Regions from separate parts of the Streptomyces sp. A01 genome, predicted to be linked through region 4. Evidence: riboswitches for the same ligand, from Rfam matches in the RefSeq annotation. Region 4 holds a riboswitch; each other region holds the start of a gene.
What was found. A riboswitch is a leader RNA that binds a small molecule or an ion and turns the genes downstream of it on or off. The one in region 4 is predicted to bind cobalamin.

Region 1: another riboswitch for cobalamin. It lies ahead of AC5P1B_RS20090 (energy-coupling factor ABC transporter permease); the one in region 4 lies ahead of AC5P1B_RS14900 (ribonucleoside-diphosphate reductase subunit alpha).
Region 2: another riboswitch for cobalamin. It lies ahead of AC5P1B_RS24445 (cobalamin biosynthesis protein); the one in region 4 lies ahead of AC5P1B_RS14900 (ribonucleoside-diphosphate reductase subunit alpha).
Region 3: another riboswitch for cobalamin. It lies ahead of AC5P1B_RS10800 (FecCD family ABC transporter permease); the one in region 4 lies ahead of AC5P1B_RS14900 (ribonucleoside-diphosphate reductase subunit alpha).

The regions. Positions count from the first base shown of each region.
Region 1 is NZ_JBWLKN010000014.1:53,555-60,918, reverse strand. It holds gene bglX (beta-glucosidase BglX) at 1-971, shown strand, start outside; gene AC5P1B_RS20105 (energy-coupling factor ABC transporter ATP-binding protein) at 1,322-2,176, opposite strand; gene cbiQ (cobalt ECF transporter T component CbiQ) at 2,173-2,922, opposite strand; gene AC5P1B_RS20095 (energy-coupling factor ABC transporter substrate-binding protein) at 2,929-3,384, opposite strand; gene AC5P1B_RS20090 (energy-coupling factor ABC transporter permease) at 3,381-4,079, opposite strand; cobalamin riboswitch at 4,109-4,296, opposite strand; gene AC5P1B_RS20085 (TIGR03557 family F420-dependent LLM class oxidoreductase) at 4,565-5,539, shown strand; gene AC5P1B_RS20080 (GNAT family N-acetyltransferase) at 5,678-6,538, opposite strand; gene AC5P1B_RS20075 (class I SAM-dependent methyltransferase) at 6,649-7,305, shown strand.
Region 2 is NZ_JBWLKN010000019.1:80,788-88,151, reverse strand. It holds gene AC5P1B_RS24470 (alpha/beta hydrolase) at 1-60, opposite strand, end outside; gene AC5P1B_RS24465 (class II aldolase/adducin family protein) at 395-1,060, opposite strand; gene AC5P1B_RS24460 (lysozyme) at 1,774-2,481, shown strand; gene AC5P1B_RS24455 (inorganic phosphate transporter) at 2,628-3,986, shown strand; gene AC5P1B_RS24450 (hypothetical protein) at 4,092-4,331, shown strand; cobalamin riboswitch at 4,735-4,930, shown strand; partial or broken gene AC5P1B_RS24445 (cobalamin biosynthesis protein) at 5,060-6,031, shown strand; gene AC5P1B_RS24440 (cobyric acid synthase) at 6,289-7,364, shown strand, end outside.
Region 3 is NZ_JBWLKN010000006.1:295,977-303,340, reverse strand. It holds gene ygfZ (CAF17-like 4Fe-4S cluster assembly/insertion protein YgfZ) at 1-572, opposite strand, end outside; gene AC5P1B_RS10815 (Fur family transcriptional regulator) at 582-1,034, opposite strand; gene AC5P1B_RS10810 (ABC transporter substrate-binding protein) at 1,054-2,163, opposite strand; gene AC5P1B_RS10805 (ABC transporter ATP-binding protein) at 2,175-3,119, opposite strand; gene AC5P1B_RS10800 (FecCD family ABC transporter permease) at 3,119-4,147, opposite strand; cobalamin riboswitch at 4,331-4,473, opposite strand; gene AC5P1B_RS10795 (heme-binding beta-barrel domain-containing protein) at 4,591-5,154, opposite strand; gene AC5P1B_RS10790 (DsrE family protein) at 5,498-5,863, shown strand; gene AC5P1B_RS10785 (DUF3099 domain-containing protein) at 5,928-6,308, opposite strand; gene AC5P1B_RS10780 (DUF1416 domain-containing protein) at 6,506-6,793, opposite strand; gene AC5P1B_RS10775 (sulfurtransferase) at 6,865-7,364, opposite strand, start outside.
Region 4 is NZ_JBWLKN010000009.1:185,904-193,267, reverse strand. It holds gene AC5P1B_RS14925 (carbon starvation CstA family protein) at 1-658, shown strand, start outside; gene AC5P1B_RS14920 (YbdD/YjiX family protein) at 655-903, shown strand; gene AC5P1B_RS14915 (DUF3311 domain-containing protein) at 1,089-1,355, shown strand; gene mctP (monocarboxylate uptake permease MctP) at 1,352-2,986, shown strand; gene AC5P1B_RS14905 (Uma2 family endonuclease) at 3,113-3,697, opposite strand; cobalamin riboswitch at 3,956-4,111, shown strand; gene AC5P1B_RS14900 (ribonucleoside-diphosphate reductase subunit alpha) at 4,271-6,670, shown strand; gene AC5P1B_RS14895 (ribonucleotide-diphosphate reductase subunit beta) at 6,661-7,364, shown strand, end outside.

The DNA.
Region 1 (7,364 bases), on a different contig from region 4:
GGACGTGGGCCGGGCCAGGGGCGCGGAAGTTCCCCGCGGTCACCGTGCTCGACGCGGTCAGGAAGGCCGCGCCGAAGGCCCGTGTGACGTACGCGAAGGGCGTCGCCGCCGAAGGGGGCGACACCAGCGGCATCGCCGAGGCGGCCGCGGCGGCCAAGGCCGCTGAGGTGACGGTGGTCGTCGTCGGTGAACCCGCCGCGCTGAGCGGCGAGGCCGGCTCGCGCAGCGAGATCGGGCTGCCGGGCGCACAGGCGGAGCTCATCAAGGCCATCGCGGACACGGGCAAGCCCTTCGCCGTCGTCCTTGTCAACGGCCGCCCGCTGACCATCGGCGGCTGGCTGGGCGCCGCGCCCGCCGTCCTGGAGGCGTGGCACCCGGGCACCGAGGCTGGGAACGCCATCGCGGACGTGCTCTTCGGCTCCGTCAACCCCGGCGGCAAGCTTCCCGTGTCGTTCCCCCGGGCCGTCGGGCAGATCCCCATCCACTACAACCACGAGAACACCGGCCGCCCCTACGACAAGGACAACAAGTTCTCCTCCAAGTACCTCGACCTGGCTCACGGGCCGCAGTTCCCGTTCGGCCACGGTCTGAGCTACACCACCTTCGAGGTCGGCCGTCCGCAGCTGAGCACGGGCCGGATCGCGGCCGAAGCGCTGCGCGACGGCAAGACGGTCGAGGTGACGGCCACCGTCCGCAACACCGGGGACCGCGAGGGCGACGAGGTCGTGCAGCTCTACGTGCACGACCCGGTGGCGAGCATCGCTCAGCCGGTGCGCAGACTGCGCGGCTTCCGCAGGGTCACCCTCGGCGCCGGTGCCGCCAGCACCGTGCGCTTCCGGCTGGGCGCCGAGGACTTCGGCTTCTGGACGAACGACCACGAGGGCCGGTTCCTGGTGGAGAAGGGCGACATCGAGATCTACGTGGGCCGCGACTCGACGGCCAAGGACAAGACCCTGCTGCGGATCACCTGACACCGGGCCCATCGCCCTGCCGGTGGACGGGCCGCGGGCAGACACCAGACCCGCACCCCGCCCCGGACCAGCCCGCCCCGGACCAGCCCCGCCCCGGGCTCCGCCGCCCGGCGACACCAGGCCCCGGAGTCCGGCCCTGGCTAGCGGGTGCCCGGCGGATCACGCGTGCCCGGCATCGGGCCGCGTAAGGAGCCTCGCCGCCAGGCCCAGAGGAGCAGCCCTGGCACAGCGAAGGAGCATGCCCTGCCAGGGGCGCGGGGAACTGCGCGACCAGCCACGACGCACCCGCAGTCTGCGTGCGACGCACGGACATGGGCACCCCTCCCTGGCATGACCCGCCGGGACCCGGCCTAGGCGCTGGGCCGGGGGAGCGTCGTGGACCACAGGGTCAGCTCCTCCGGCGTGCGGGGCGCGAAGCCCGGCTCCGTGAGCAGCCCATGGGCGCGCAGCATCTCGGCGACCGCCACGCTCCACGGCCTGCGGAGCCGGGCGGCGTCGAGGAGGTCCTGGTCGGCGAGCAGCTCGGCCGCCGGTCCCGTACGCAGGCCCTCCGGCGTCAGGACGGCCGCGTCGTCCGCCCACCGCAGAGCGAGGTCCACGTCGTGGGTGGCCATCACGATGGTCGTGCCCGCGGCCTGGAGACGGCCGAGGACGTCGAGCAGCCGCTCCTGACCATGCGGGTCGAGCCCCGCCGTGGGCTCATCGAGGATCAGCACCCGGGGGCGCATCGCGACCGCCCCCGCTATCGCCGCGCGCTTGCGCTGCCCGTACGAGAGCAGGTGGGTCGGGCGGTCCTCAAGCGCCGCGATGTCGAGCGCGTCCAGCGCCTCCCGTACACGGCCGCGCACCTCCTCCTCGGACAGCCCCAGATTCATCGGGCCGAACGACACGTCCTGCGCGACCGAGGCGGCGAAGAGCTGGTCGTCCGGGTCCTGCACGACGAGCTGCACCGTGGTGCGCAGCCGCGTCAGGCCCTTGCGGTCATAGCGGACGGGCTCGCCCTCCAGCAGCAGTTGGCCGTCCGCGCACCGCAGGCCGCCGTTGAGGAGCCGCAGCATGGTCGTCTTGCCGCCGCCGTTGCGGCCGAGCAGCGCCACGGCCCGCCCCTCGCGCACGGCGAAGCTCACCCCGCTCAGCACGGGCGGACCGTCCTCGTAGGCGTACTCAGCCCGTACGAGTTCGATGACGGGCCGCTGCGAGGTCATGGGAGGAACCTTTCGGTGACGAGGGTGAGGCCGGTGAGGGCCGCCAGCAGTGCGGCGGTCGCCCCCAGGAAGGAACGCGAGATCTTCGCCTCGGGGACCAGCACCCGCAGCGTGCCGTCGTACCCCCGCCCGGCGAGGCCCGACTGGAGGCGGGCGGCGCGGTCGAAGGCACGGACGAACGCGGTCGCCCCCAGCCCCGCCAGCGACCGCCACTGGGCGCTGGTGGTGGTGAGGCCCAGCCGGGCCGCCTGCGCCTGCCGGATCTGCGCCATCGAGTCCAGCAGCAGGAAACTCATCCGGTACGTCACGAGCGCGACGTCGACCACGGCGGGCGGCACGCCCGCCCGGACCAGCCGGGGGAGCACATCGGAGACGGGCGTCGTGAACGCGAACAGCAGCAGGCCGAGCGAGGCCGCCGAGGTGCGCGCCAGCAGCTGCCCCGCGAGGACCGGCCCGTTCGGTGCGAGCGCGACCAGACCGTCAGGACCGCCCACCTCGAACAGCAGCGGGACCGCGCCGGTCACACAGAAGCCGAGCGGGATGCGCCAGGCCCGCCACAGCTGCCGCGGTACGACCCGGGCCGGGCCGATGAGCACGGTCAGTGTCACCGCGGCGATCAGCGGGGCGCCCGGCCACGGGGGCAGTGAGATCGCCAGGACGGTCAGCCCCAGGCCCAGGCATGCCTTGTCCAGGGGGTGGCGGCGGCGCCAGTGGCTGCTGTGCGCCGCCGCGTCGATGGGGAGCATCGGCGGCTACGACCGGGGTGAGCCGGGAGTGCCGCTCACTGGCGCGCCCGCGTCCGCGTCCGCCCCTGTGTCCGTGTCCGCGGTCGTGCCTGGGCGTTCGTCCGTGGGCTCGGCTTCGCCGGACGTGGCGGCCGTCCCCTCCGCCGTACCTGCGGCCGCCGCGCGGGCCTCCCCTTGGCGGCGCCCCTTGCGCAGCCCGAAGTAGTACGCGAGGACGCCCGCGCCGAGCGCCGCCTGGAGGGCGAACAATGCCGACTCGATCTCGCCCGACGGCGGTTCGTACAGGGGTGAGAACCACGGGTCGTAGTCCGGTTCGTTCTCGATGATCGCCGTCTCGGCCTGCGCGTCGGCGCCGGTGAACGGCTCCTCCTTGTCGTCCCCGAGACCGAGCACGAGCGGCATCACGGCCAGTGCGGCCACGATCAGCAGCAGCAGAGCGTTGATCTTCGTGTCGCGCTTCATCCCGCCACCGCCTTCTCGTCGCGGCCCTTGCGGCCGGGCAGCAGCACGCCGAGCCGGGTCAGCTCGCCCTTGCTCGACTGGGTCAGGAGGCGCATCACCAGCACGGTGAGCAGGCCCTCGCTGACCGCCAGCGGGATCTGGGTCACGGCGAAGATGCCGCCGAACTTGGCGAGCGCGCCCAGGAAGCCGCTGCTCGGGTCCGGGAAGGCCAGCGCCAGCTGCACGCTGGTCACGCAGTAGGTGCTGAGGTCGGCGGCGAAGGCCCCGAAGAACACGCAGACCATCAGGGGCGCGCCGAACCGGCGCAGCAGCCAGTACAGCCCGTAGCCGGTCCACGGCCCGACGATGGCCATCGAGAAGGCGTTGGCGCCCAGGGTGGTGAGGCCGCCGTGCGCCAGCAGCAACGCCTGGAACAGCAGCGTGATGGTGCCGAGCACCGCCATGACCGGCGGTCTGAACAAGATCGCTCCGAGTCCCGTTCCCGTGGGATGGGAGCAGCTCCCCGTCACTGAGGGGATCTTGAGCGCGGAGAGGACGAACGTGAAGGCTCCGGCCGCACCGAGCAGCAGGGTGCTCTCGGGGTGCGCCTTGACCTCGCGGGTGAGTGCCCGGACACCGTGGGCGACGAACGGAGCTGACGCGACGCCCCAGGCGACCGCGTGCAACGGGGGCAGATACCCCTCGGCGATGTGCATGACGTAAGAGACCTCTCCAGCACCTCGTGGATGGACGACGCGCCTTGGCCGGTCTCCTGGCTTACGGGTCATGCCGTCAAGCTCCGCCTTCCCAGATCGCCGTCTTGTTGGCGATCCAGTGGCTCCCGAGGGATGGAACTGGACTTCCCGATCACAGTGGCGAGGGCCGCACCGGTTCTTCACCGGTTTCCCGTGCACCAAGGCCCTGAGACAGTAGCGGCCGCCCCAGCCTGCGACAACCCGCGCACGCGCGTTCATCGCGTTCCCCTCCGCACCTCAGGGCGCCGTCGGTCGGCCTCATGTCCAGGGCCTGGAGGGTTTATCCACCCCGCTCGTGTGGCACCCGACGCCGACAGCCACAGGACGGCCCGGCGGCGGGCGCTCGCACGCCATCGTCGGCCGGGACCCGTGGGGGACACGGACCACCGGGGGGTGCGAGACGCGGGGAAGCCGGTGAACGCGGAACCGCCAGGGAGTGAGGGCACATGGAGATCGGTTACAAACTGGCCGCCGAGGCGTTCGGCCCGGCGGAGCTGGTCCGGCAGGCACAGCGAGCGGAGGACGCCGGCTTCGACTTCGTCGAGGTCAGTGATCACTATCACCCCTGGCTGGACAACCAGGGCCACTCGCCGTTCGTGTGGACCGTCCTCGGCGCCATCGCGGAGCGCACCGAGCGCATCGGCCTCGCGACCGGCGTGACGTGTCCGACCGTCCGGTACCACCCGGCGATCATCGCGCAGGCGGCGGCGACGCTCGCGCTGGTCTCGGAGGGCCGGTTCACGCTCGGCATCGGCTCCGGTGAGCGGCTCAACGAGCACGTCGTCGGGCGCGAGTTCCCCGGGGTGGGCACCCGCCACGCGATGCTGCGTGAGGCACTGGAGATCATTCGCCTGCTGTGGCGCGGCGGATACCGCTCGTACGACGGCAAGTATCTGCGACTGGAGGACGCCCGGGTCTTCGACCTGCCCGAGGAGGCCCCACCGATCGCTGTGGCCGCCAGCGGCCCGCCGTCCGCGCGCATCGCCGCCGAACTCGGCGACGGCCTGTTCGCCACCGAGGACAAACCGGAGATCGTCGAGCGCTACCGCGCGGCGGGCGGCACCGGGCCGGGCTACGCCGAGGTCCCGATGGCGTGGGCGGCTGACGAGCACACGGCGGCGAAGGCCGCCCTGGACACCTCACGGTGGGCCCTCACCGGCTGGAAGGTCATGAGCGAACTCCCCAACCCGGTCAACTTCGACGCCGCGACCACCACGGTGACCCAGGACGACATCATGGAGAAGTTCGCCTGCGGCCCCGACCCCGCCCGGTACGTGGACACGGCGCGCGGTTTCGCGGACGCCGGGTTCGACCACCTGGTGATGCAGAACGCGGGCCCCGACCCCGACGGCTTCATCGACTTCTACGCGAGGGAACTCGACGGCCCGATGCGCCGGCTCACGGCGCGCGCCGTGGCCTGACCTGGCCGGCCATCGATACGGCGGCGCACAGCAGCCACTGGCGCCGCCGCCAGGAGCACTTGGACCCGCCAGGAGCACTTGGACCCGCCAGGAGCACCTGGACCCGCCAGGATCAGAGATAACGCCCGCCGGACCGGCTCAGGAGGTGGGCTGCGGGGCGAGCGTCAACAGCACCCGGTCGCTGACAGGGCGGTAACCGAGCCGCTGGTACAGCGCGTTGGTCGCGGTGTTGGCGAGGTTGGCGAACAGCAGCACCGTCCGCTCTCCCGCGTCCACGGCGGCCTTGCTCACGGCTGCCGTCACGGCCGCCGCGTACCCGCGACGCCGCTGGTCCGGCGGCGTGTAGACGCCGGCGACGCGCACCATCCCCGCGCTGCTGCGTGTCACCCCCGCCATCGCCACGGGCGTCGTGCCCACCTCCCAGAGCGTGCAGCCGCCGTGGCTGAGCCGTTCCTCCAAGGCCCGTGACGCGTCCGCGGGGTCCTCACCGATGTCCACGAGGTACGCCTCGAACCAGTCGAGCAGCAGGGCACGGTCACCGTCCTCGGCGACCCGCGCGCGGCCCGGCGGAGCGGGCCGCGGCGGAACCAGTTCCCCCAGCCGGTACAGCCGATGGCGCCCCGCGACCTCCGGCCGCGAGCCGTGCCTGCGCGACCACGCGTCCGCGATGGCCTCACCCGTCACCTGCTCCCCGCCGAAGCCCACGACCGTACGGGGCCCCGCCGCCAGGGTCGCCACGAGCTGCCCGGCCGCTTCGCGTGACATGGGCGAGAACTGCACCGGATGCGGAGGGGTGCATACGAAGGCGGCGCCGACCTTTCCGTCGTCCCCGCGCCACCAGCCGTAGAAGGGAGCGGCGGCGGAGTACCGCCCCGCGCCCTGGGTCCGCAGCGACTCGGTGATCGACAGCAGCAGGGTGTGTTCGTCCGGCCGCGCGTGCAGAAAGCCGCTCGCGGTCGCGAGGAAAGCGTCGATGTCGTCAGTCGTCGTCCAGGTCATGCCCCAGCTTCACCCAACGACGGCCCCTCACGCACCCGAATACCCACGCGGGCGCCGCGGCCGACGCCGGAGCGAGGGCGATGTCAGAGGTGGCCGCGACCATCACAGGCATGGATCACCGACTCACGGCCATCGCCGACTACTGGGACGCGGCGGCCCCCGCGTTCGACGCGGAGCCCGACCACGGCCTGCTGGCCGCCCCCACCCGCGCCGCGTGGGCGCGGCTGATTGCAGCCTGGATGCCGCCCCACCCGGCCGACGTGCTCGACATCGGCTGCGGAACGGGCTCGCTGTCCCTGCTGCTGGCGCAGGCCGGTCACCGCGTGACGGGCGTGGATCTGGCGCCGCGCATGGTGGCCCAGGCCCAGCGCAAGCTGGCGGACACGACGTTCAGGGCGCGGTTCGTCGTCGGCGACGCCGCGGCTCCGCCGACGGATGGCGAGCGGTTCGACGCGGTGCTCGCCCGCCACCTGCTGTGGACGCTGCCCGACCCGGAGGCGGCGCTGCGCGAGTGGACGGCGCGCCTGCGGCCCGGTGGCAGGCTCGTGCTGGTGGAAGGGCGCTGGCGGCAGTCGGCCGGAGCCGGTGCCCCGTATGTGGCGGACGCCGAGACGCTGCCCTGGCACGGTGGCATAGCCGCCGATGAGCTGGCCGCCGTCCTGCGGCCACTCGTGACCAGTCTGCGTGTGCAGCCCCTCAGCGACGACCCGGACCTGTGGGGCGGCCCGGTCGACGACGAGCGCTACGCACTGCTGGCCCGGGTCTGATCCACACGGGGACGCCTGCCCCGGGGCTGACGCCCGCACGGGCCGCCGCCGTGCCCGGT
Region 2 (7,364 bases), on a different contig from region 4:
CGCACCGGCACTCAACACCGTCGTGGTGGCGGCCGCGGCCACCGCTGTACGCATGCGCATCCACCCCAGTGTGGGCGGGGCGACGACGTACGGCCAGTGGGCATACGCGGCCGGGTGATGAGCGACGGGGCCGCGCGGGGGGAGTGAGACGTGGTGACGCGTGCGCGCCCGCGCGCGCCACCCCTCGGCCGGACGGGAACGCCGCGCCCGGCCCCGTGCGGTGCGGTGCGGCCGATCAGGGGGTGTCCGGCGCAGGGGTGTGCGCCCCGTCAGGGGCGCGGGGAACCGCGCGATCAGCCACCACGCACCCGCGGTCCGCGACGCACGGACAGGGGGCTGCCCCTCCCCAGCGCGATCCCCAGCGCAATCCGCAGCACGAGCCGCCGGACACGGCCTATCGCGGCTGGCCGTACGTGCTGAGCTTGGTCGCCGCGCGGCTCAGTTCCTCGCTGGACAGCAGGGCGGGGGTCAGGCCGGGGACGGCCGCCGCCGTGAGCCAGACCCTGCACATCCATTCCAGCTGGGCGGTGCGGTCGTACGCCTGGTCGAGGCTGTCGCCGTAGACGATCGTCCCGTGGTTGCGGAGCAGGCAGCCGGTGCGGTCGCTGAGCGCGTGCAGCATGTGCTCGGCCAGCTCCTCGCTGCCGTAGAGCGCGTACGGGGCGACCCGGACCGGTCCGCCGAGGGCACCCGTCATGTAGTGGATGGCGGGCAGCGCCGTGACGAGCGTGGAGACGGCGGTGGCGTGGACGGCGTGCGTGTGCACGATCGCCCTGGCCGTCGTGGCCCGGTAGATCGCGAGGTGCATCGGCAGTTCACTGGTGGGGACGCGGTCCCCGATGGTCTGCCGTCCTTCGAGGTCGACACCGCACAGGTCGTCGGGTCCAAGCCGGTCGTACGGGGTGCCGCTCGGGGTGACCAGCACGGTGTCGCCGACGCGGGCCGAGACGTTGCCCGACGTGCCGACCACCAGTCCGTCCGCGGTCGTCCGCCGGGCGGTCGCCACGACGTCCGCCCATGTCTGCCGTAGGTGTTCGCGTTCCGCCGCCGTTCCGGTCATGTCGTCGCTCGCCCTCTCCTTCTCGTTTTCGTCGTCTGGCTTCTCGCCGTCTTGCTTCTCGCCGTCTTGCTTTGCGGTCTTGCTTCGCGGTCTTGGCGGCTCTGCCGGTTCCGGTTCTCGTCCGGTCTCGTCCGTCGTGCCGGTCATCAGGCGCGTCCGGCGGGTGCGGTCGGCTGTGTCCACGGTTCGCTGCCCTACGCCTCTGCGCCACGCTCCGACGCCTTCGGGCAGCACGGCCGCCGCCGGGTTCCCCACGGTCCGCTCGGCGCTCAGCCGCTGTGGGCGTCGGCCGGTGGCGGTCGCCTGGCCGTTCGGAGACGTCCGGCCGTTCGGCGGGGCCGCCCGCCATCCCGCCCGCCGGGTGATGCCGGTCACCTGATGGCGCGTCGCGCCTCCCACCGCGCCGCGCCGTTGGAGATCCTGCCAGCCCCCGGTAAGCACGGGCCCTCCGGCACCGTCAGTCCGTCCGCGAGGCGGCCAACCGGATTGATAAATACGAATAACACACTAAATCTCCGGACTTTTTGCTCCTACTCCTGGTAATCCTGGTGCCACTCACCGCGATGGAAGGGGTTGGCGTGGAGAGAGCCGGAACGGGCGCGAGTGACAGCCACGGCCAGGAGTGCCGACACGAGGGGCGGGCGCCCAGCGGCACACCGGCGCGCACGCCGGTACGCGTCCACGGCGGCGCGACGGGCCGACGCCGGGCCCGCGTGTGGATAGCGTCCCTCGGCACCCTGCTGGCGGGCGCTCTCACGCTGATCGAGCCGTCGGCGGCGGCCACGGCGAGCAAGCCGCGCGGCCACGACGTCTCCTCGCACCAGCGGGAGGTGAACTGGCGCCAGGCGCGGGACGCGGGGGCGCGGTTCGTCTATGTCAAGGCGACCGAGTCGGACGACTACCGAAACCCGTACTTCGCACAGCAGTACAACGGTTCGCGGGCCGTGGGGCTCCTGCGTGGCGCGTATCACTTCGCCCGCCCCAATACCTCGTCAGGGCGCGCGCAGGCCGAGCACTTCCTGCGCAACGGGGGGACACCGGCGGCGGACGGCCGGACACTGCCGCCCGCACTTGACATCGAATTCAACCCATATGACCCGAAGCGCGCCTGTTATGGGATAAGCGACTCGGCCATGGTTGACTGGATTTCGGCGTTTAGTGCCGAGGTACGCCGCCAGACAGGGCGCTATCCGGTCATCTACACGACGACCAACTGGTGGCGCCGGTGCACGGGCAACAACGCCGCCTTCGGTGCCCAGCATCCGCTCTGGCTCGCGAGTTGGCGCAGCTCTCCGGGGCCCCTCCCCGCCGGCTGGGGCACCCACACGTTCTGGCAGCAGGCGAACAAGGGCCCGCTGCCGGGTGACCAGAACGTGTTCAACGGCTCAATGTCGGGTCTCAGAAGGCTCGCTGGGGGCTGAGGACGCCCCACGTACGCGCTTCCGGAAACGGTCTCAATGGGCCACTTCAGGTGCGTCACCGTGACGTCTGCCCTAGTTCACCTTCCGTTCACTCGACCTACCTACGGTCGCCGGGTCACTACCCCCCGAACTGATTGCCTGGGTGAATGGAACACATCACGCTTCTCATCGGGATCGTGATCGTCACGGCCTTGGTGTTCGATTTCACGAACGGCTTCCACGACACGGCCAATGCCATGGCCACCACCATTTCCACCGGGGCGCTGCGGCCCAAGACCGCAGTGGCCATGTCGGCGGTGCTCAATCTGGTGGGCGCGTTCTTGTCCGTGGAGGTCGCCAAGACCATTTCCGGAGGAATCATCGATGAGAACTCCGGTATCCAACCTGAAGTGATCTTCGCGGGCCTCGTCGGAGCCATCGTCTGGAATCTCCTGACGTGGCTGGCCGGGCTCCCGTCCAGTTCCTCCCACGCCCTCTTCGGCGGTCTGATCGGCGCGACAGTGGTCTCCGTCGGCATGGACGGCGTCAACGGCGACGCGGTCGTCATGAAGGTCCTCATCCCCGCGGTGGCCGCACCGCTGGTGGCGGGCATCGCCGCCCTGGCCGCGACCCGGCTCACGTACCGGCTCGCCCGCAACCGCGACTCCCAGGACACCGCCAAGGGCTACCGCGCCGGGCAGATCGCCTCGGCCGCCCTGGTCTCCCTCGCGCACGGCACCAACGACGCGCAGAAGACGATGGGCGTCATCACCCTGGCCCTGGTCACCGGCGGCGTCGTCGCACCCGCCTCCGACCCGCCGCTGTGGGTCATCGTCTCGGCCGGTATCGCCATCGCGCTCGGCACCTATCTCGGCGGCTGGCGCATCATCCGCACCATGGGCAAGGGCCTCACCGACATCCAGCCGCCGCAGGGCTTCGCCGCCCAGACCGGCGCCGCGACCGTGATCCTGGCCTCCTCGCACATCGGTTTCGCACTCTCCACCACCCAGGTCTGCTCCGGCTCCGTGATGGGCTCGGGTCTCGGCCGCAAGGGCGGCGTGGTGCGCTGGTCCACCGCCGGGCGGATGGTGCTCGCCTGGGGCCTGACGCTGCCCGCGGCCGGGCTGGTCGCCGGTGCTGCCGCGCTGCTCGCCGAACGTGGCGACTGGGGCGTGGCCACGGTCGCCGTGCTGGCCCTCCTCGCCTGCGGCGCCATCTGGGCCGCTTCCCGCCGCAAGCCCGTGGACCACACCAACGTCAACGAGGCCGAGATCGTCGGTGGCGTCCCGGCCGCAGCGGCCGCCGAGGCCGCGGACGGCACGAAGGACGCCGCCGAGCCGGTGGGCGTGGTCACCGCCGCCCTGCAGAGCGTCGCACCGCCGCCCGCCGGGCCCATCGCCCAGCGGTCCGCCTCCGAGCAGGAGTCCGGCGCGCCGTCGGCAGCGGAGTCGGCCACCGTGCCCGAGCCCGAGCCCGCCGCTTCGGTACCCGCCCCCGCCCCGGCCCCGGCACGGGCCTCCGTCTGACCTCTCGTCCGGGCGCCGCTTCCATCGGCGCCCGGACCTCCGCGCGGCCCGTACGGTGCGCGGCCCCCGTAGCGCCACACCCCAAGGAAGCAAGGAAACATCGCCATGAGCATCGACTGGGCAGCACTCGGTGAGGTCTTCGGTGTCAGCCTCGTGGTGACCGTCGCCATGGTGGGCGTCTTCACGCTCGGCATCGTCGGCACCTCGCACAAGCCGACCCGCCAGCAGGACGGCACGGCGGTCGCCACCACCAGCCCCAGCGGGCTGGCGCGCTCCGGCGCGTACGCGTGCTTCGCGCTGTGCGCGGCTGTGGTCTCGTACGGGATCTACCTGATCGTCGCCTAGCCCGCGCCCCTTCGGCCCCTTCGGCCCCTTCGGCCCTCTCGGCACGGAAACCTCTGGCCCGCCGCCCGCGACGCGCCCGCACAGCGCGCCCGGGGCGGCGGGCTTCCCCGTTCCCGCGGACGCCCTTCCCGCTCCCGGAGGACGAACCAGGCAGCGGCGGACGGGGCAGGCGGACGCGCGCCCGGAGGGGGCCTGGACGCCGACCACCGCCGCCGCCTCACCGCCGCCCCACCGCCACCGCGGCACCACCGCCGTCGCACCGCCCTCGCCGTGGGGCTCGCGACGCCGTGGGGCTCGCGACCGCGGTACGCGCCCCGATCGGACGCCGGGCGCGAGCCGGTGGTACGGCCGCCCGCGTGGGCGCCCCGCGCTACCCCGTCGCAGGTCAACCGCAAGTTGACGGCTCTTCGTGAGCCGTGGTGGACTGCCGGGGCCAAACGGCGACAGCAGAGGAAGCCGGTGTGAATCCGGCGCGGTCCCGCCACTGTCACCGGGGAGCGCTCCCCCAGCGTGTGGTCACGGCTCGGTCCCCGAGCTGGAAGGCCCGGGTGCGGCGCCGATCCGGGGAGCCAGGAGACTCTCGCCGCCGATCACGTCGAGCCAGGGCGCGGACCCTGAGTGAGGACACATCGCCATGGTCGGCTGTCACAGAACGCCCTGCGCCGCGCACGTTCCCCCACCTCCGCCATGTCCCCTCCCCCTTCGAGGCGCGACGGCGAGCTGACCCGATGCGTGCTCCTCAGTTTCCGTACGCGCGCGATCCGTACGGGCCTCTTCCCTACGCGTACGGCGCCGCCCTCGGCTATCTCTGCGACCTCGCCGTGGGCGACCCGCCCCGCGCGCACCCGGTGGCCGCCTTCGGGCGCGCGGCGGGCGCCGTGGAACGACGGCTGTGGCGTGACGACCGGGGACGTGGGGCGCTGCACACGGCGATCTGTGCCGGAGGCGTCACCCTGGCCGCCGTCGCGCTGTCCCGCACTGTGCGGCGCTCCGCTCTGGCCGATACGGCGCTGACCGCCGCCGCCACCTGGGCCGTGCTCGGGGGGACGTCGCTGGGTCGCGAGGCGCGCGTCATCGGCGCCGCGCTCGCCGCCGGGGACCTCGCCGCCGCGAGGGCGGCGCTGCCGGGGCTGTGCGGGCGTGACCCGCAGGCGCTGGACGGGCAGCAGATCGCGCGGGCGGTCGTGGAGTCGGTCGCCGAGAACACCTCGGACGCCGTGGTCGGCGCCCTGGTGTGGGGCGCTGTCGGGGGCGTGCCCGGACTGGTGGGCTTCCGGGCGGTGAACACGCTGGACGCGATGGTCGGTCACAAGTCGCCCCGCTACCTGCGGTTCGGCTGGGCCTCGGCCCGGCTCGACGACGTCGCGGGCTGGCCGGGCGCGCGCCTCACCGCCGTGCTGGCGGCGCTCGCCGGGCCCGACCGGCGCGGGGCGTGGCGCGTGGCGCGCCGGGACGCGGCGAAGCACCCGAGCCCCAACGCGGGTCCGGTCGAGGCGGCCTTCGCCGGTGCCCTGGGTGTCCGGCTCGGCGGCATCCTCGCCTACGCGGGCCGCGTGGAGCACCGGCCGGTGCTCGGCGCGGAGAACCGGCCGGTGGAGACGGCCGACATCGAACGGGCGGTACGGCTCTCGCGCCGGGTGAGCACCCTCGCGCTGACGGCCGCTGTCGCCGGGCGCGTGGGATACGGCATGGTCCGGCGCGGGTTCGCCGCCTCCCTTGCGGGGCAGCCCGGAAGGTGCGGCGCCGGGTGGCGGCGGGCGGCATTCGGCCTGGCGCTGGCGGGAAGCCTGCTGGCGGCCAAGCCGATGGCTTCTCCGGCGCCGCCCCGTACCGCGGGCACCGACGCCGGCGGTGACGGCAGGGGCACCAGAGGCGCCAGCGCCGACCACGGCAAGGACGAGACCAAGGGCAGGACCAAGGGCGAACGGCCCGGCGTGAGCAAGGCCAAGGGGGGCGCATGAGTGACGCTGGGCGCGTGGGTGGCGGGCTGCTGGTCGCCGGTACCACCTCGGACGCGGGCAAGAGCGTGGTCACCGCGGGCATCTGCCGCTGGCTGGCCCGTAAGGGCGTCAAGGTCGCGCCGTTCAAGGCGCAGAACATGTCGCTCAACTCCTTCGTCACCCGCGAAGGCGCGGAGATCGGGCGGGCGCAGGCCATGCAGGCCGCGGCCGCCCGCGTGGAGCCGACCGCGCTGATGAACCCGGTGCTGCTCAAGCCCGGTGGCGACCGCACCAGCCAGGTGGTGCTGCTCGGCAAGGCGGTCGGCGAGTTCACCGCGCGCGGCTACTTCGAGCGGGAGGACGGCCGGGAACCGGGTCCGGGCCGGGCTCAGGGACGGGACGGAGTCCGGCCGCGGGGCCGGGAGGCGTTGCTGTCCACGGTCACGGACTGCCTGGCCGAGCTGCGCCGTACGCACGACGCGGTGATCTGCGAGGGCGCGGGAAGCCCCGCCGAGATCAATCTGCGGCGCACCGACATCGTCAACATGGGGCTCGCGCGCGCCGCCCGGCTGCCGGTCGTGGTGGTCGGCGACATCGACCGCGGCGGCGTCTTCGCCTCCTTCTTCGGCACGACCGCCCTGCTCTCAGCGGCGGACCAGGCGCTGATCTCGGGCTATCTCGTGAACAAGTTCCGCGGCGATGTGAGCCTGCTGGAGCCGGGCCTCGACATGCTGCGTGAGCTGACGGGTCGGCCCACGCTGGGCGTGCTGCCGTTCGCGCACGGCCTCGGGATCGACGAGGAGGACGGGCTGCGGGTCTCGATGCGCGGCGCCGTCAGGGAATCGGTCGTGGCACCGCCGCACGGCGCCGACGTGCTGCGGGTGGCGGTCACCGCCGTCCCGTTGATGTCGAACTTCACCGATGTGGACGCGCTGGCGGCCGAACCCGGCGTCGTCGTCCGGTTCGTGGACCGCCCCGAGGAGCTGGCCGACGCCGACCTGGTGGTGGTCCCCGGCACGCGCGGCACGGTGCGCGCGCTGGCGTGGCTGCGGGAGCGCGGTCTCGCCGACGCCCTCGCGCGCCGGGCCGCCGA
Region 3 (7,364 bases), on a different contig from region 4:
CCGAGGATGCCGACCGCCGGGCCATGCCCGTCGGCGAACGCCTTGAGCCCGGTGCGCGGGATGAACAGATCGCGGCCGTACGCGGTCTCCCGGACGACGGCGTCGCCGGGGACCTCGGCGATCGACCCGGCCGGGAGGTGGACGACGGCGAACTCCTCGGTCTTGTCGGCTACTTCCACCCGGTAGAAGAACTTCATGCTCTCCAGGTAGGTGATCAGGTCGGTCTGGGTGCCGGGCTCCACATGTGCCCAGGTCGTCTGCCCGTCATCGACGATGTAGAGCGCGTGTTCGATATGGCCGTTGGCGGAGAGGATCAGGGCCTCGGTGGCGTGGCCCACCGGCAGCTCGCTGACGTGCTGGGTGAGCAGCAGATGGAGCCAGCTCAGCCGGTCGTCGCCGGTGACGGTGACGACACCGCGGTGGGAGAGGTCCACGAAACCGTGGCCGTCGGCGAGGGCGCGCTGCTCGCGGAACAGGTCGCCGTAGTGTCCGGCGACGCCTTCGTCGGGGCCCTCCGCCGCAACGGCGCCGGGCAGCGACAGCAACGGGCTTGCGGGTGAATGTCGCAGCATGCCCCCAGCCTACGGCTCGGTGCGCTGCTCACCGCCGGCGTCCCCGCGCCCGGCGCACTTCGCACACCGCCCGAAGATGGCGAAGTGCTTCAAATCGGTATCGAACCCGAAGGTCTCCCGCAGCTGATCGGTGAAGGGCGTGGCGACCGACTGATCGGCCTCCAGCACCTCCGTACAGTCCCGGCACACCAGGTGCAGATGATGGTGCCGGTCGGCGAGGTGGTAGGTCGGCGCGCCATGCCCGAGATGGGCATGGCTGACCAGGCCCAGCTCCTCCAGGAGCTCCAGGGTGCGGTACACCGTGGAGATGTTCACACCACTCGCTGTCCGGCGGACCTCGGTGAGGATGTCGTCGGGGGTGGCGTGCTCCAGGGTGTCCACGGCTTCAAGGACGAGCTGGCGCTGCGGCGTCAGCCGGTAGCCGCGCGCCCGCAGGTCGGTCTTCCAGTCAGTGGTCGCCACGCCGCCCAGTGTAGGAGACTTAGCCCTGCCTTACCCCGCGCAGATACGCGGCGAGTGAGGTGATGGCCGCGGCGTTGCGCGGGCTCTCCACCAGATCGACGTAGTCGAGGATGAAGATCCGGTCGTTCTTGACGGCGGAGACCCCGGCCAGCGGCGGGTAGGACTTCAGGAACTTCTTCTTCTCCTGGGCGCTGACATCCCCGTAGTCGTTGATCACGATGACCTCCGGGTCGCGCTCGACGACCGTCTCCCAGCCGACCGTCGCCCAGGAGTCCTTCAGGTCCTTCATGACATGGTCGCCGCCCGCCTTGCTGATGATGTCGTGCGGCCCGGCGAACACGCCCGAGGTCAGCGGCTTGTCCGTGCCGCTGTCGTACAGGAAGACGGAGGGCCGGTCCTTCTTGGGCGCCTTCGCCTCCGCGTCGGCGATCTGCCCCTGGTAGGTCCGCACCAGCTTCTCCGCCCGGTCCTCGACGTTGAAGATCTTCCCGAGGGTCCGCAGGTCGGTGTAGAGCGCGTCGAGCGGTGACATCACGCCGCGCGCCCTGCCCTCGCCGCCGTTGCGGCAGGACTCGGTGAGCAGATACGAGCCGACGCCGAGCTTCTTCAGCGCGGTGGGGGTGAAGCCGTCGGTCTCGCGGAATCCGTAGTTCCACCCGGCGAAGACCAGATCCGCCTTGGCGTCGAGGACCAGCTCCCGGTTGATCTCCCGTTTGGAGAGCCACGGCACCTTGTCGTAGGCGTCCTTGTACGGGACGGCGCCGAGGTCGCCCTTGTCGTCGGGCATGACGTATCCGGCCATGTGGTCCTCAAGGCCGAGCGCGAACATGATCTCGGTGATGCCGACGTCGTTGGTGACCACGCGCTCCGGCGCCTTGTCGTACGTCGTCTTCGTACCGCAGTTGGTGACGGTCACCGGGTAGTGGCCGCCCCCGGACGCCTTGGCCTTCGCGTCCTTCGGGTCCTTGGTGACCTCCGCGCCGCAGCCGGAGACGGCGAGCGCGAGGGTGAGGGCGGCGGCGACCGCGGCGGTGCCCCGGAAACGGGGACGGACGCGGCCGCCGACACGGCTGCGGGTACGGCTGTGATCAAGGGCGCGGGGACGGGGCTGCGGACGGGGTGCGGGCACGGGGGACATCCTCATCGGGCGGGGCGGGCGAGCGGGACACGGTCTTCGGCGGGGTTCGCCGATGGCACGGGCGGCAGGCGGTCGAAGAGCAGCTGGACGGCGCCGGACTCGGGGTGCGCCACGCGGTGCGCGCGGACGTGGAACACCTCGGCGAGCAGCTCGGGGGTGAGCACGTCGTGCGGGGCGCCACCGGTCACGATGCGGCCGTGCGCGATGACGTACAGCAGGTCGCAGTGCACGGCGGCGAGGTTCAGATCGTGGAGGGCGGCGAGCACGGTCAACCCGGTCCCACCGGCCGCCCCGGTCGCGTCACCCCCGGCAGCCGGGGCGCCGTCCGCGCCGGTCTCCGGGCCGGGCGCCTGCCCGGCCTCGCTCTCCCGCTCGCCTTCCGGCGCGGCTGACGACTCACCGCGCATCAGGGCCAGCACCTCAAGCTGCTGGGCGATGTCCAGATGGTTGGTGGGCTCGTCGAGTACGAGGACCCGGGGGCGCTGCGCCAGCGCGCGGGCGATCAGCACCCGCTGCTTCTCGCCGCCGGACAGGGTCAGGAAGCCGCGCGCCGCCAGGTGGGTGGCGCCGACCCGGGCCAGCGCCACCGCGCACGCCCGCTCGTCACCCGCCGTGGCCCGCCCGGCGGCCCGCTGGTGCGGCAGCCGCCCCATCGCGACGACCTCGGCGACGGTGAAGTCGAACTCGCTCGACGACTCCTGCGGCAGCGCCGCCAGCCGCCGCGCGCCCTCGCGCGGGCTCATCGCGTGGACGTCGTCCCCGTCCAGCAGCACCGCCCCGGCGCTGGGCCGCAGCGCCCGGTACACGCAGCGCAGCAGGGTGGACTTGCCGCTGCCGTTGGGCCCCACCAGCCCGACGACCTGGCCGCTGCCGACCCGCAGGGTGGCCTCGGACACCAGCCGGGCCCCCGCGATATCGACGCTGACGTCCTCGATGTCGATCCGCATCACGCGCCTCCGAAGGTGTAGCCACGGCGCCGCATCAGCAGCACGAAACAGGGGACGCCGATGACGGCGGTGATGACGCCGACCGGCAGCTCCACGGGGGCGAGCAGCACCCGGGAGAGGATGTCCACCCACACCAGCAGCACGGCGCCGAGCAGCGGGGCGACAGCGAGGACCCGGCGGTGGTCGGCGCCCACCAGCATCCGGGCGAAGTGCGGCACCATCAGGCCGACGAAGCCGATGGCGCCGCTGACAGCGACGACCGCACCGGTCACGGCGGCGGTGACCAGGAACAGCTCGTGGCGCAGCCGCCGCGCGTCCACGCCGAGGGCGGCGGCGGTCTCGTCGCCCATCGCGAGGGCGTTGAGGCGGCGCGCCGACCACGTCAGATGCGCGAGCCCGGCCAGCACGGCGACGGCCGCGATCGGCACCGACTCCCAGCTGGCGCCGCCGAGGCTGCCGAGCAGCCACATCATCGCGGAGCGCGCGGCCTCCGCGCGTTCGGCGCTGAAGACCATGAGGGTGGTGATGGCGGAGAACCCGTAGTACATGGCGGTGCCGGTGAGGACGAGCCGCAGTGGGGTGAGGCCCTGCGGGGTGCGCGCCGCCACGTACACGAGGACCATCGCGGCGAGCGCGGAGACGAAGGCGGCGGCGGACAGCGCCCACACGCCGAGCCCGCTCAGCGCGCCGAACAGCAGGACGCCGTTGGCGCCGACCGCGGCGCCCGAGGAGATGCCGAGCACGAACGGGTCGGCGAGGGCGTTGCGGACCATGGCCTGCACGGCGACGCCGATCGCCGAGAGCCCGGCGCCGACCACGGCGGCGAGTACGACGCGCGGGAAGCGCAGCTCCCAGACGATGGTGTACGGGGCGACCTCGTCGGGCGCGATGGCGCCGCCGGTCATCCCGGCCTTGAGGAAGCGCAGGACCTCGCCCCAGGTCAGCCCGGCCGATCCGAAGGCCACCCCGCACACCAGCGAGATGGGCAGCGCGATGACGAGGGCGGCGACGAGGGGCAGCAGCGGCAGCCGTCGCGGTGGCGCCGGGCTGTCGGGCGCGGCGTGCCGCGCGGCGGGAACGGTGTGGGCGGCATCCTCGGTCGTGGTCGCCACGGGCGGGTCCACCTTCGCCTCGGGCCGCGACCGGAATGGATAAGGAGCGACTCGGGCGCGGAGCGCCGTCAGCGTCCCCTCGCAGTCCACGGCGAGTTGTACAGGAGTCACGCCGCCACGGGTGATCGGGCTCGCGGCACCCCGTCAGCAGGGCTCCGTCCACCGTTGCGGGTCAGCGCCGGATTCTCACCGGACTTCCCCCGCGGGGCGCGTATGCGTATGCGGTTGTGTGACGTCGTGGCACGGCGGCGTCCGCTGGGCCACACGACGGCTGGCGCGCAGACGTGCGGGACGCCTGCTTGGTGCTGTAGGACCTTACTGCTGCGGGTCCACTTGCCGTGGGTCTGCTTGCCGTGGGTCTACTTGAAGAAGGCGATGCCGTCGTCGGGCAGGTCCTTGAGGTCCTTGGCCCACTCGCTCGGGTCGACGACCTTCTTCAGGTGCGCCGACATGTACGGGCGGAGTGCCACGTCGGGGGTGGCCTTCTCGCCGACCCACATCAGGTCGCTTTTGACGTATCCGTACAGCCGCTTGCCACCGGTGTAGGGGCCCGCGTTCGCGGTGCGCGCCACGGCGTCGGTGACCAGGTCGATCTGCGGCTTCTTGTCGGCGAGCTCGCCGTACCAGATTTCGATCACGCCCTGGTCGCGGATCATCACGACCTCGACCTTGCGGTCCTTGTCGATGCGCCAGTAGCCGGACTCGGACTCCAGCGGGCGGACCTTCCTGCCCTCGGCGTCCAGCTCCCAGGTGTGCGAGACGTATTCCAGGAAGTCGCGGCCGTCGTGGGTGAAGGTCGCCTCCTGCCCGAAGTTGCACTTCTCGGCACCTGGGAAGTCGTAGACACCCGCGCCTTCCCAGTTGCCGAGGAGGAAGACGAGGGGGACGAGGTCCGGGTGGAGGTCGGACGGGATCTCGATCATGGGCTCAGGCGATCTGTAGAGAGGGTGGGAAGGACGCGCGCCACGCCTCCGCGCTGGGCGCGGACGACGCGGGAACGGCTGGCCGGACGGGCCCGGGGGACCGTCAGCGCTGGCCTTGGTACAGCTTGAAGAGGGTCAGCCCCGCGAAGGCGGCGATGAGCACGGCCATGAGGGCCAGCAGCAGGGAGAAAACTGTCTCAAGCACGAGCGCGCTCCTCGGACGGAGTGTGGTGTAACGGACCGGCCCCGAGTCTAGTCCGCGCCGGGGTGGGAGGCGCTGTGAGGTCCGCCGCCCCGGCGGGTGGCCACGCACCGTCCGGCGGGCGCCGCTTACAGTGAGGGCATGGCGAAGAAGCTCGTGATCAAGGTGACGGCGGGCGCTGACGCGCCCGAGCGGTGCTCGCAGGCGTTCACGGTGGCGGCGGTGGCCGTCGCCAGCGGCGTCGAGGTCTCGCTGTGGCTGACCGGGGAGTCGTCCTGGTACGCGCTGCCCGGCCGGGCAGCGGAGTTCGAGCTGCCGCACGCGGCGCCCCTGCCGGAGCTGATCGACGGCATCCTGGCCGGTGGCGGGGCGATCACCGTGTGCACGCAGTGCGCGGCACGGCGCGATATCGACGAACAGGACCTGATCAAGGGCATGCGGATCGCGGGGGCGCAGGTCTTCGTGAGCGAGATCATGCCGGAGGGCGTCCAGGCGCTCGTCTACTGATCTCTCGTCTGCTGATCCACTGAGCCGTCCTGGGCGAGGCCCTCCGCTACGGGTGGTGCTCGCCCTACGGGTGGTGCTTGCCGTCCAGCTCGTCCCACCAGGAGTCGGAGAGCGCGTCGCCGGTCCGGGTGCCGGGGTCGGCGCGCCCGTCGTGGTCGGCGCCGGAGCCGGGCTGCCGCGGGGCTTCCGGCCACGATTCAGCGCCCGTACCGGAGGCGGCACCCGGTCCCGGACCTGGCCCTGGAGGCGGCTCGTCCCACCATCGGTCGTCCGGGCCCTTGCGGTTGGCGACGATGGCGGCGAACGGCGGGATCACCATGGCGACCACGCACATCCCGACCGCGACGGGAATCGACCACAGGCGTACGACCGACCACGCCATGACGAAGAGCGTCAAACAGACACCCATCATGACGAAGTAGCCGTGACGCCGCCGCGCGTACATGACTCCAGCGTACGACTGGAAGCCGGGCCCGCACCCCGCCCGTACCGCCCCGTGCGGTGCTTCTTCCCCGCCCGCACCCGGCCGAGGCGTGGGGGTGCGGGCGCTGCCGCCCGCGTCGTGGGCGGCACAGAGGGCCGCATCCCAGTCTTCAGGCGTCCAACCCCTGGGATGCGGCCCTCAAGCCGCGCAGTCAGCCGTCAGACGGCGATGGCGACCTCCGCCAGGCCGCCCTGCTGGGCGACGACGGTGCGGTCAGCGGTCGCGCCGGGAACGAGCGCGCGCAGCGTCCAGGTGCCCTCGGCGGCGTAGAAGCGGAACTGCCCGGTCGCCGAGGTGGGGACCTCGGCGGTGAACTCGCCGCTGCTGTCGAGGAGCCGCACGTAGCCGCTGACCGGCTCACCGTCGCGGGTCAACGAACCCTGGATGGTCGTCTCACCGGGCTTGATGGTCGCCGCGTCGGGGCCACCGGCCTTTGCTCCACACATAGGAGTCCGTCCTTACGTCAGGGGAGGAAGAAGAGGGGGAGGAGAGGGGAGGCAGGAGGAGCCGCCCTGGGTCAGGCGTTGGCGCCGAGCTCGATCGGCACGCCGACCAGCGAGCCGTACTCGGTCCAGGAGCCGTCGTAGTTCTTGACGTTGGACTGGCCGAGCAGCTCGTGCAGCACGAACCAGGTGTGAGCGGAGCGCTCACCGATGCGGCAGTAGGCGATGGTGTCCTTCGACAGGTCCACGCCCTCGCCCTCGTACAGGGCCTTCAGTTCCTCGTCCGACTTGAAGGTGCCGTCGTCGTTGGCCGACTTCGACCACGGGATGTTGCGCGCGCTCGGGATGTGACCCGGACGCTGCGACTGCTCCTGCGGGAGGTGGGCCGGGGCGAGCAGCTTGCCGCTGAACTCGTCGGGGGAGCGCACGTCGACCAGGTTCAGCTTGCCGATCGCGGCGACGGCGTCGTCGCGGAAGGCGCGGATGGACGCGTCCTGCTGCTTGGCCTTGTAGTCGGTGGCCGGACGGCTCGGGACCTCGGCGACCAGGTCGCGCGAGTCCAGCTCCCACTTCT
Region 4 (7,364 bases):
CCGCGACGTGAGCTGGAAGCCCGGTGTGTGGATCGCCAGCGCCATCGTGGTCGCGCTCTGGGGGTACTTCCTGTGGGTGGGCGTCCACGATCCGCTCGGCGGCGTCAACCAGCTCTTCCCGGTCTTCGGCATCGCCAACCAGCTGCTGGCCGCCGTCGCGCTGGCGGTGTGCACCACGCTGCTGGTGAAGTCGGGCCGCCTGAAGTGGGCGTGGGTGACGGCGGTCCCGCTGGTCTGGGACGCCGTGGTGACGCTGACCGCCAGCTGGCAGAAGGTCTTCTCGGACGACCCGCGCGTCGGCTTCTTCAGCCAGCGCGACGTCTACCAGGACGGCATCGACGCCGGGAAGGTCCTGCCGCCCGCGAAGAACATGGACGACATGCACACCGTCGTCACCAACTCCACGGTCGACGGCGTCCTCACGGCGCTGCTCGCCGTCCTGGTGATCATCGTGGTCGCCGACGCCCTGCGCACCTGCGTGAAGGCCATCCGCGACCCGGCGTCGACACGGCTGCACGAGGCGCCGTACGTGGAGTCGAAGCTGACCGCCCCGGCCGGGCTCATCGCGACCCGGGAGGAGAAGGCGGAGCTGGCCGCGGTGGCGGACGGGCAGCCGGGTGACGACGCGAAGGCGGGCCAGGGGGGACGGTCGGCATGATGACGCGCACGGCCCGGCGGCCGGAGGCCCGGGCACCCCGGCCCCGCTGGGGATACGGGACGCGCTGGGTGCGCTGGGCGCGCTGGTACGTCCGCGAGCTGACCGGCGAGGGCGCGTACGAGCGCTACGTCGAGCACTTCCGGCGGCAGCATCCCGGCGAAGTGCCGCCGAGCCGCCGGGAGTTCGAACGCAAGCGGATGGACGACCGGGAGGCGGACCCCCGCGGCGACTTCCGCTGCTGCTGACCGAGCGCCCCCGCACCGCCTGCCACCTGGGCTTTCGCGGGGGCGTCCGGCTGCCTTCTCTGCCGTACCGATATGCGGACAGGTAGTGACGGCCGCGCCGTCCCTGACTTAGATTTCGTGCGCGTTACACAGTTGATCTCTTCAACTGATTCTGCGGGTGATCTCTAGGGAACGGAGCCACGGTCGTGTCAGAACCATCCGCGGCGCAGAGCAGGAGACCGGTCGTCACGCCCTCGCGCGTCGTGGTCGGCCTGTGCCTGATAGCGCCGTTTATCGCCATGCTGTGGGTCGATTCGTACGCGAAGGTCGATCCCACGCTGATCGGCATTCCGTTCTTCTACTGGTACCAGATGCTCTGGGTGTTCATCTCGGCCGGTCTTACGATGGTCGCCTTCGTCCTGATCCGCCGTGAGCAGCGGGCCCGCAAGGCGGAAGCGGGTGGGTCGCGGTGAATGACGGAGTGAACGGCGTCGCACTCGCCGTCTTCATCTTCTTCTTCCTGGCCGTCACGGTCATGGGTTTCCTCGCCGCACGCTGGCGCAAGGCCGAGCAGGCCGAAAGCCTCGACGAATGGGGCCTGGGCGGGCGCAGTTTCGGCACCTGGGTCACCTGGTTCCTGCTGGGCGGCGACCTGTACACGGCGTATACCTTCGTCGCAGTGCCCGCGGCCATCTACGCGATGGGCGCCTCCGGCTTCTTCGCGGTGCCGTATACCATTCTGGTCTACCCGCTCATCTTCACCTTCCTGCCCCGGCTGTGGTCGGTGTCGCACAAGCACGGCTACGTCACGACCTCGGACTTCGTCCGCGGCCGGTTCGGCTCGAAGGGCCTGTCACTGGCGGTCGCCCTCACCGGCATCCTGGCGACGATGCCGTATATCGCGCTGCAACTGGTCGGCATCCAGGCGGTTCTCGACGTCATGGGCGTCGGCGGTGGCGAGGACACCAACTGGTTCATCAAGGACCTGCCGCTGCTGATCGCCTTCGGCGTGCTCGCCGCGTACACCTATTCCTCCGGGCTGCGCGCGCCCGCGCTGATCGCCTTCGTCAAGGACGGTCTGATCTACCTCGTCATCCTCGTGGCGATCATCTACATCCCGATCAAACTGGGTGGCTTCGACGACGTCTTCGCGAAGGCGGGCGCGGCGTTCTCCACACCCGATGAGGCCACCGGAAAGCCCCGCGGCGAGCTGGTGAGCGGCGACAACAGTCAGTGGGCGTACGCGACGCTCGCCCTGGGCTCGGCGCTCGCGCTGTTCATGTATCCCCATTCCATCACCGCGACGCTCTCCAGCCGCAGCCGCGAGGTGATCCGCCGCAACACCACGATTCTGCCGCTGTATTCGCTGATGCTGGGGCTGCTGGCGCTGCTCGGTTTCATGGCGATCGCCGCCGGTGTGAAGGTGGAGAACGGCCAGCTGGCGATCCCGCAGCTGTTCGAGAACATGTTCCCGGACTGGTTCGCGGGGGTCGCCTTCGCCGCCATCGGAATCGGCGCGCTGGTCCCGGCGGCCATCATGTCCATCGCCGCGGCGAATTTGTTCACCCGCAATATCTACAAGGACTTCATCAAACCGGACGCGACGCCCGCGCAGGAGACGAAGGTCTCCAAGATGGTGTCCCTGCTGGTGAAGGTCGGCGCGCTGGCCTTCGTCCTCACCATGGACAAGACCGTGGCGATCAACTTCCAGCTGCTGGGCGGCATCTGGATTCTCCAGACCATGCCGTCGCTGGTGGGCGGCCTGTTCACCCGCTGGTTCCACCGCTGGGCGCTGCTCGCCGGGTGGGCGGTCGGCATGCTGTACGGCACGCTGGCGGCGTACGGCGTGGCCAGCCCGAGCCAGAAGCACTTCGGCGGCAGCCAGAAGGAGATCCCCGGCATCGGGGAGATCGGCTACATCGGGCTCACCGCGTTCGTGCTCAACGTCGTCGTCACGGTCGTCATGACCTTCGTGCTGCGGGCCATGAACGCGCCCGAAGGCGTGGACGAGACCAAGCCCGGCGACTACACGGCCGACGCGGGCGACCCCGGCGTCGAGAGGGAGCTGCCCCCGGCCACGGTGGGCGCCCCCGCCGGCCACTGAGCAGCCGGCTGACACGACGCCGCCGCCCCTTCCGCCCCACGGGGACCGGGAGGGGCGGCGGCGCGTCCGGGGGCCTCCCGCCAGCGGCTCACGCCGCGTGGAAGCGGGCCACCCACTGCCTCGTCATCAGTGCACCCAGTTCTTCAGCGGCTCGGTGTCCAGGCTGATGCCCACCGGCTCCGGCAGATCGACCACCTTGCCGAAGGGCACGATGCGTACGCTCTCGTACCGCGCGCCGTCGGGCTCGCTGAAGACCGTCACCTCGCAGGTGTCACGGTCGATCAGCAGATACAGCGGAATGCCGGTCTCCGCATAGGCGCGAGGCTTCTCCACCCGGTCGCGCTGGTCGGTGTCCGAGTCGTACGAGGTGATCTCGACGGCCATCAGGACCGAGGCCGGATCGGCCCACTCCCCCTGGCCGACGAAAGCGCCACTGGGAGCGAGCGTGCCACCCGGCCGGGCCCTGCCCTTCCGGTACGCCTGCGCCTTCAGGCCCTGATCCGGGTAGAGCCACAGCTCGGGGCGTGCCTGCATACAGACACGGGTCAGCCACTCGATGATCCGTCCGTGATCCCCGTCCGGCATGGGCTTGCTCCTGAGCTTCCCGTCGATGAACTCCAGCCGCGCGCTCTCCTCCGAGCGGGCGAGTATCCGGGCGGCCTCCTCGAAGTGCTCGGTGAGCATGTGCGGCCGGTCGGCGAGCGCGGTCATGGAGCTCCTTCTGCTGTCCGGACGGAGCAGGGGACGTCATCACGACGATAGCGGAGGGGCCCCGGCCGTCGCGGCCGCGTCACCGGCTGCCCCTCCCGCCCTCTCGGGCCGGGCCGACACGCCCGGCGTTGTGGCAGACCACCAAACAGACCGGGTGCGTCAGGGCCGCCCCAGCCCCTGAATACGGGCCCGGCGGGCACCGGCGCGAGTCGTCCCATTAGCACATCCGTACGGGGAAGCTGACGGTACGACACAACATGTGGGGGTGGGCGCGGCGGCCGACACAAGATGTATGCTCGTGCTCGCTGTCGCCGCAGGGGAATCCGGTGCAAATCCGGAACTGTCCCGCAACGGTGTATGTGTGCTGTTTTGCGCACCGTGAGTCCGAGGACCTGCCGACGGTACGCCCACGACCGGGACACGTTACCCGGCACTGGGCGTCACATACGTCTGGGCCTCGCGGGTTGGGCCGATGGACGCTGCGAGGCGTGCCCTGCCGAGGGCTGAGACACGCCCGTACGCGCCCGTCGCTCCGTCCCGCCTGGCCCCTTGCCGAGCGAGGGAGAGCCACACGTGACCATCGCGCCAGCGGACCCGGTTTCACGCCAGTCCGTCTCAGAGTCAGCGGCCGAAGGGGCCGGGACCGCGTTGCTGCGCGTCCTGACCGACCTCACCGCCGATCTGCCCGCCACCGACCCCGGGAAGGTCGCCGCCGCGGCGCTGCGCGGCCGGCACGCCGGTTCCGACGAGGCGGAGTTGCGGTCGCTCGCCACCGAGGCGGCGGCCGGACTGATCTCCGAGGAGCCGCAGTACTCGCGGCTCGCCGCTCGGCTGCTGACGCGCGCGATCGCCGATGAGGCCGCCGGGCAGGGCGCCGTCTCATTCTCCTCCTCCGTCGAGACGGGGCACCGGGAAGGTCTGATCGCCGATGAGACGGCTGCCTTCGTACGGGCCCATGAGGCGCGGCTGGACACGCTGCTCGACAAGACGGTCGCCGACGGCGCCGACGACCGCTTCGGCTACTTCGGGCTGCGCACCCTGCACAGTCGCTACCTGCTGCGCCACCCGATCACCCGGCAGGTCATCGAGACCCCGCAGCACTTCCTGCTGCGCGTCGCCTGCGGGCTGGCCGAGGACCTGACCGAGCAGGCCCTGGCCGACGTCGAGGAGCTGTACCGGCTCACCAGCTCACTGTCGTACCTGCCCAGCTCCCCCACGCTGTTCAACTCCGGCACCCGGCACCCCCAGATGTCGTCCTGCTACCTGCTGGACTCCCCGCTGGACGAGCTGGACTCGATCTACGACCGCTACCACCAGGTCGCACGGCTGTCGAAGCACGCGGGCGGCATCGGCCTCTCGTACTCGCGCATCCGCGCCCGTGGTTCGCTCATCCGCGGCACCAACGGTCACTCCAACGGCATCGTGCCATTCCTGCGCACCCTTGACGCCTCCGTCGCCGCCGTCAACCAGGGCGGCCGCCGCAAGGGCGCCGCCTGCGTCTACCTGGAGACCTGGCACGCGGACATCGAGGAGTTCCTGGAGCTGCGGGACAACACCGGCGAGGAGGCCCGCCGCACGCACAACCTCAACCTCGCGCACTGGATTCCGGACGAGTTCATGCGCCGCGTCGAGGCGGACGCCGACTGGTCGCTGTTCTCCCCCGTCGACACGCCCGAGCTGGTGGACCTGTGGGGCGACGAGTTCGACGCCGCCTACCGCGCCGCCGAGGCCGACGGCCGCGCCATCAAGACCATCCCGGCGCGGACGCTGTACGCGCGGATGATGCGTACCCTCGCGCAGACCGGCAACGGCTGGATGACCTTCAAGGACGCCGCCAACCGCACCGCGAACCAGACCGCCGAGCCCGGCAAGGTCGTCCACTCCTCGAACCTGTGCACCGAGATCCTTGAGGTCACCGACGACGGCGAGACCGCCGTCTGCAACCTCGGCTCGGTCAACCTGGCGGCGCACCTCGGCGACGACGGCGCGATGGACTGGGAGCGGCTTGACGCGACGGTCCGTACCGCCGTCACCTTCCTCGACCGCGTCGTGGACATCAACTTCTACCCGACCGAGCAGGCGGGCACCTCCAACGCCCGCTGGCGCCCGGTCGGCCTGGGCCTGATGGGCCTCCAGGACGTCTTCTTCCGGCTGCGGCTCCCCTTCGACTCGCCCGAGGCGAAGGCGCTGTCCACGCGGATCTCCGAGCGCATCATGCTCGCCGCGTACGAGGCGTCCGCCACCCTCGCCGAACGGCACGGCCCCCACCCGGCCTGGTCGGCGACCCGCACCGCGCGCGGCGTGCTGCACCCGGACCACTACCCGAGCGCCGAGCCGCGGTGGGCCGAGCGCTGGGACGCGCTGCGCGCCCGCATCGCGAAGACCGGCATGCGCAACTCCCTCCTGCTGGCCATCGCTCCGACGGCGACCATCGCCTCCATCGCCGGTGTGTACGAGTGCATCGAGCCGCAGGTCTCCAACCTCTTCAAGCGCGAGACGCTGAGCGGTGAATTCCTCCAGGTCAACGCGTACCTGGTGGAGGAGCTGAAGAAGCTCGGCGTGTGGGACGCGCAGACCCGTGAGGCGCTGCGCGAGGCCAACGGCTCGATCCAGGACTTCACCTGGGTGCCGAAGGAGGTCCGCGACCTGTACCGGACCGCCTGGGAGATCCCCCAGCGCGCCCTGATCGACATGGCCGCCGACCGCACCCCGTACCTCGACCAGAGCCAGTCGCTCAACCTCTTCCTGGCGTCGCCCACCATCGGCAAGCTCAGCTCGATGTACGCGTACGCCTGGAAGCGCGGCATCAAGACGACGTACTACCTGCGCTCACGCCCGGCGACGCGCATCGCCCAGTCGGCACGGGGCACGGAGGCCGCCGCTCCCGTTCCCGTACCGGCGCAGATGGCGCCCGATGACGACGCCATCGCCTGCTCCCTTGAAAACCCCGAATCCTGCGAGGCATGCCAGTGACGGCCCCGACCCAGTCCAAGAACCTTCTCGACCCGGGCTTCGAACTGACGCTGCGCCCCATGCGGTACCCGGAGTTCTACGACCGCTACCGCGACGCGATCAAGAACACGTGGACCGTGGAGGAGGTCGATCTCCACTCCGACGTGACCGACCTGGCCAAGCTCTCCGCCGGTGAGCAGCACATGATCGGCCGACTGGTCGCGTTCTTCGCGACGGGCGACTCGATCGTCGCGAACAACCTGGTCCTCACCCTCTACAAGCACATCAACTCGCCCGAGGCGCGGCTGTACCTGTCGCGGCAGCTCTTCGAGGAGGCCGTGCACGTCCAGTTCTATCTGACGCTGCTCGACACCTACCTCCCCGACCCGGAGGACCGGGTGGCGGCCTTCGACGCGGTGGAGAACATTCCCTCCATCCGTGAGAAGGCGCAGTTCTGCTTCAAGTGGATCAACGAGGTCGAGAAGCTGGACTCACTCCAGACGCGTTCCGACCGGCGCCGCTTCCTGCTCAACCTGATCTGCTTCGCCGCCTGCATCGAGGGCCTGTTCTTCTACGGCGCCTTCGCCTACGTGTACTGGTTCCGCTCGCGCGGCCTGCTGCACGGCCTGGCGACCGGCACCAACTGGGTCTTCCGCGACGAGTCCATGCACATGGAGTTCGCGTTCTCGGTGGTCGACACGGTCCGCCAGGAGGA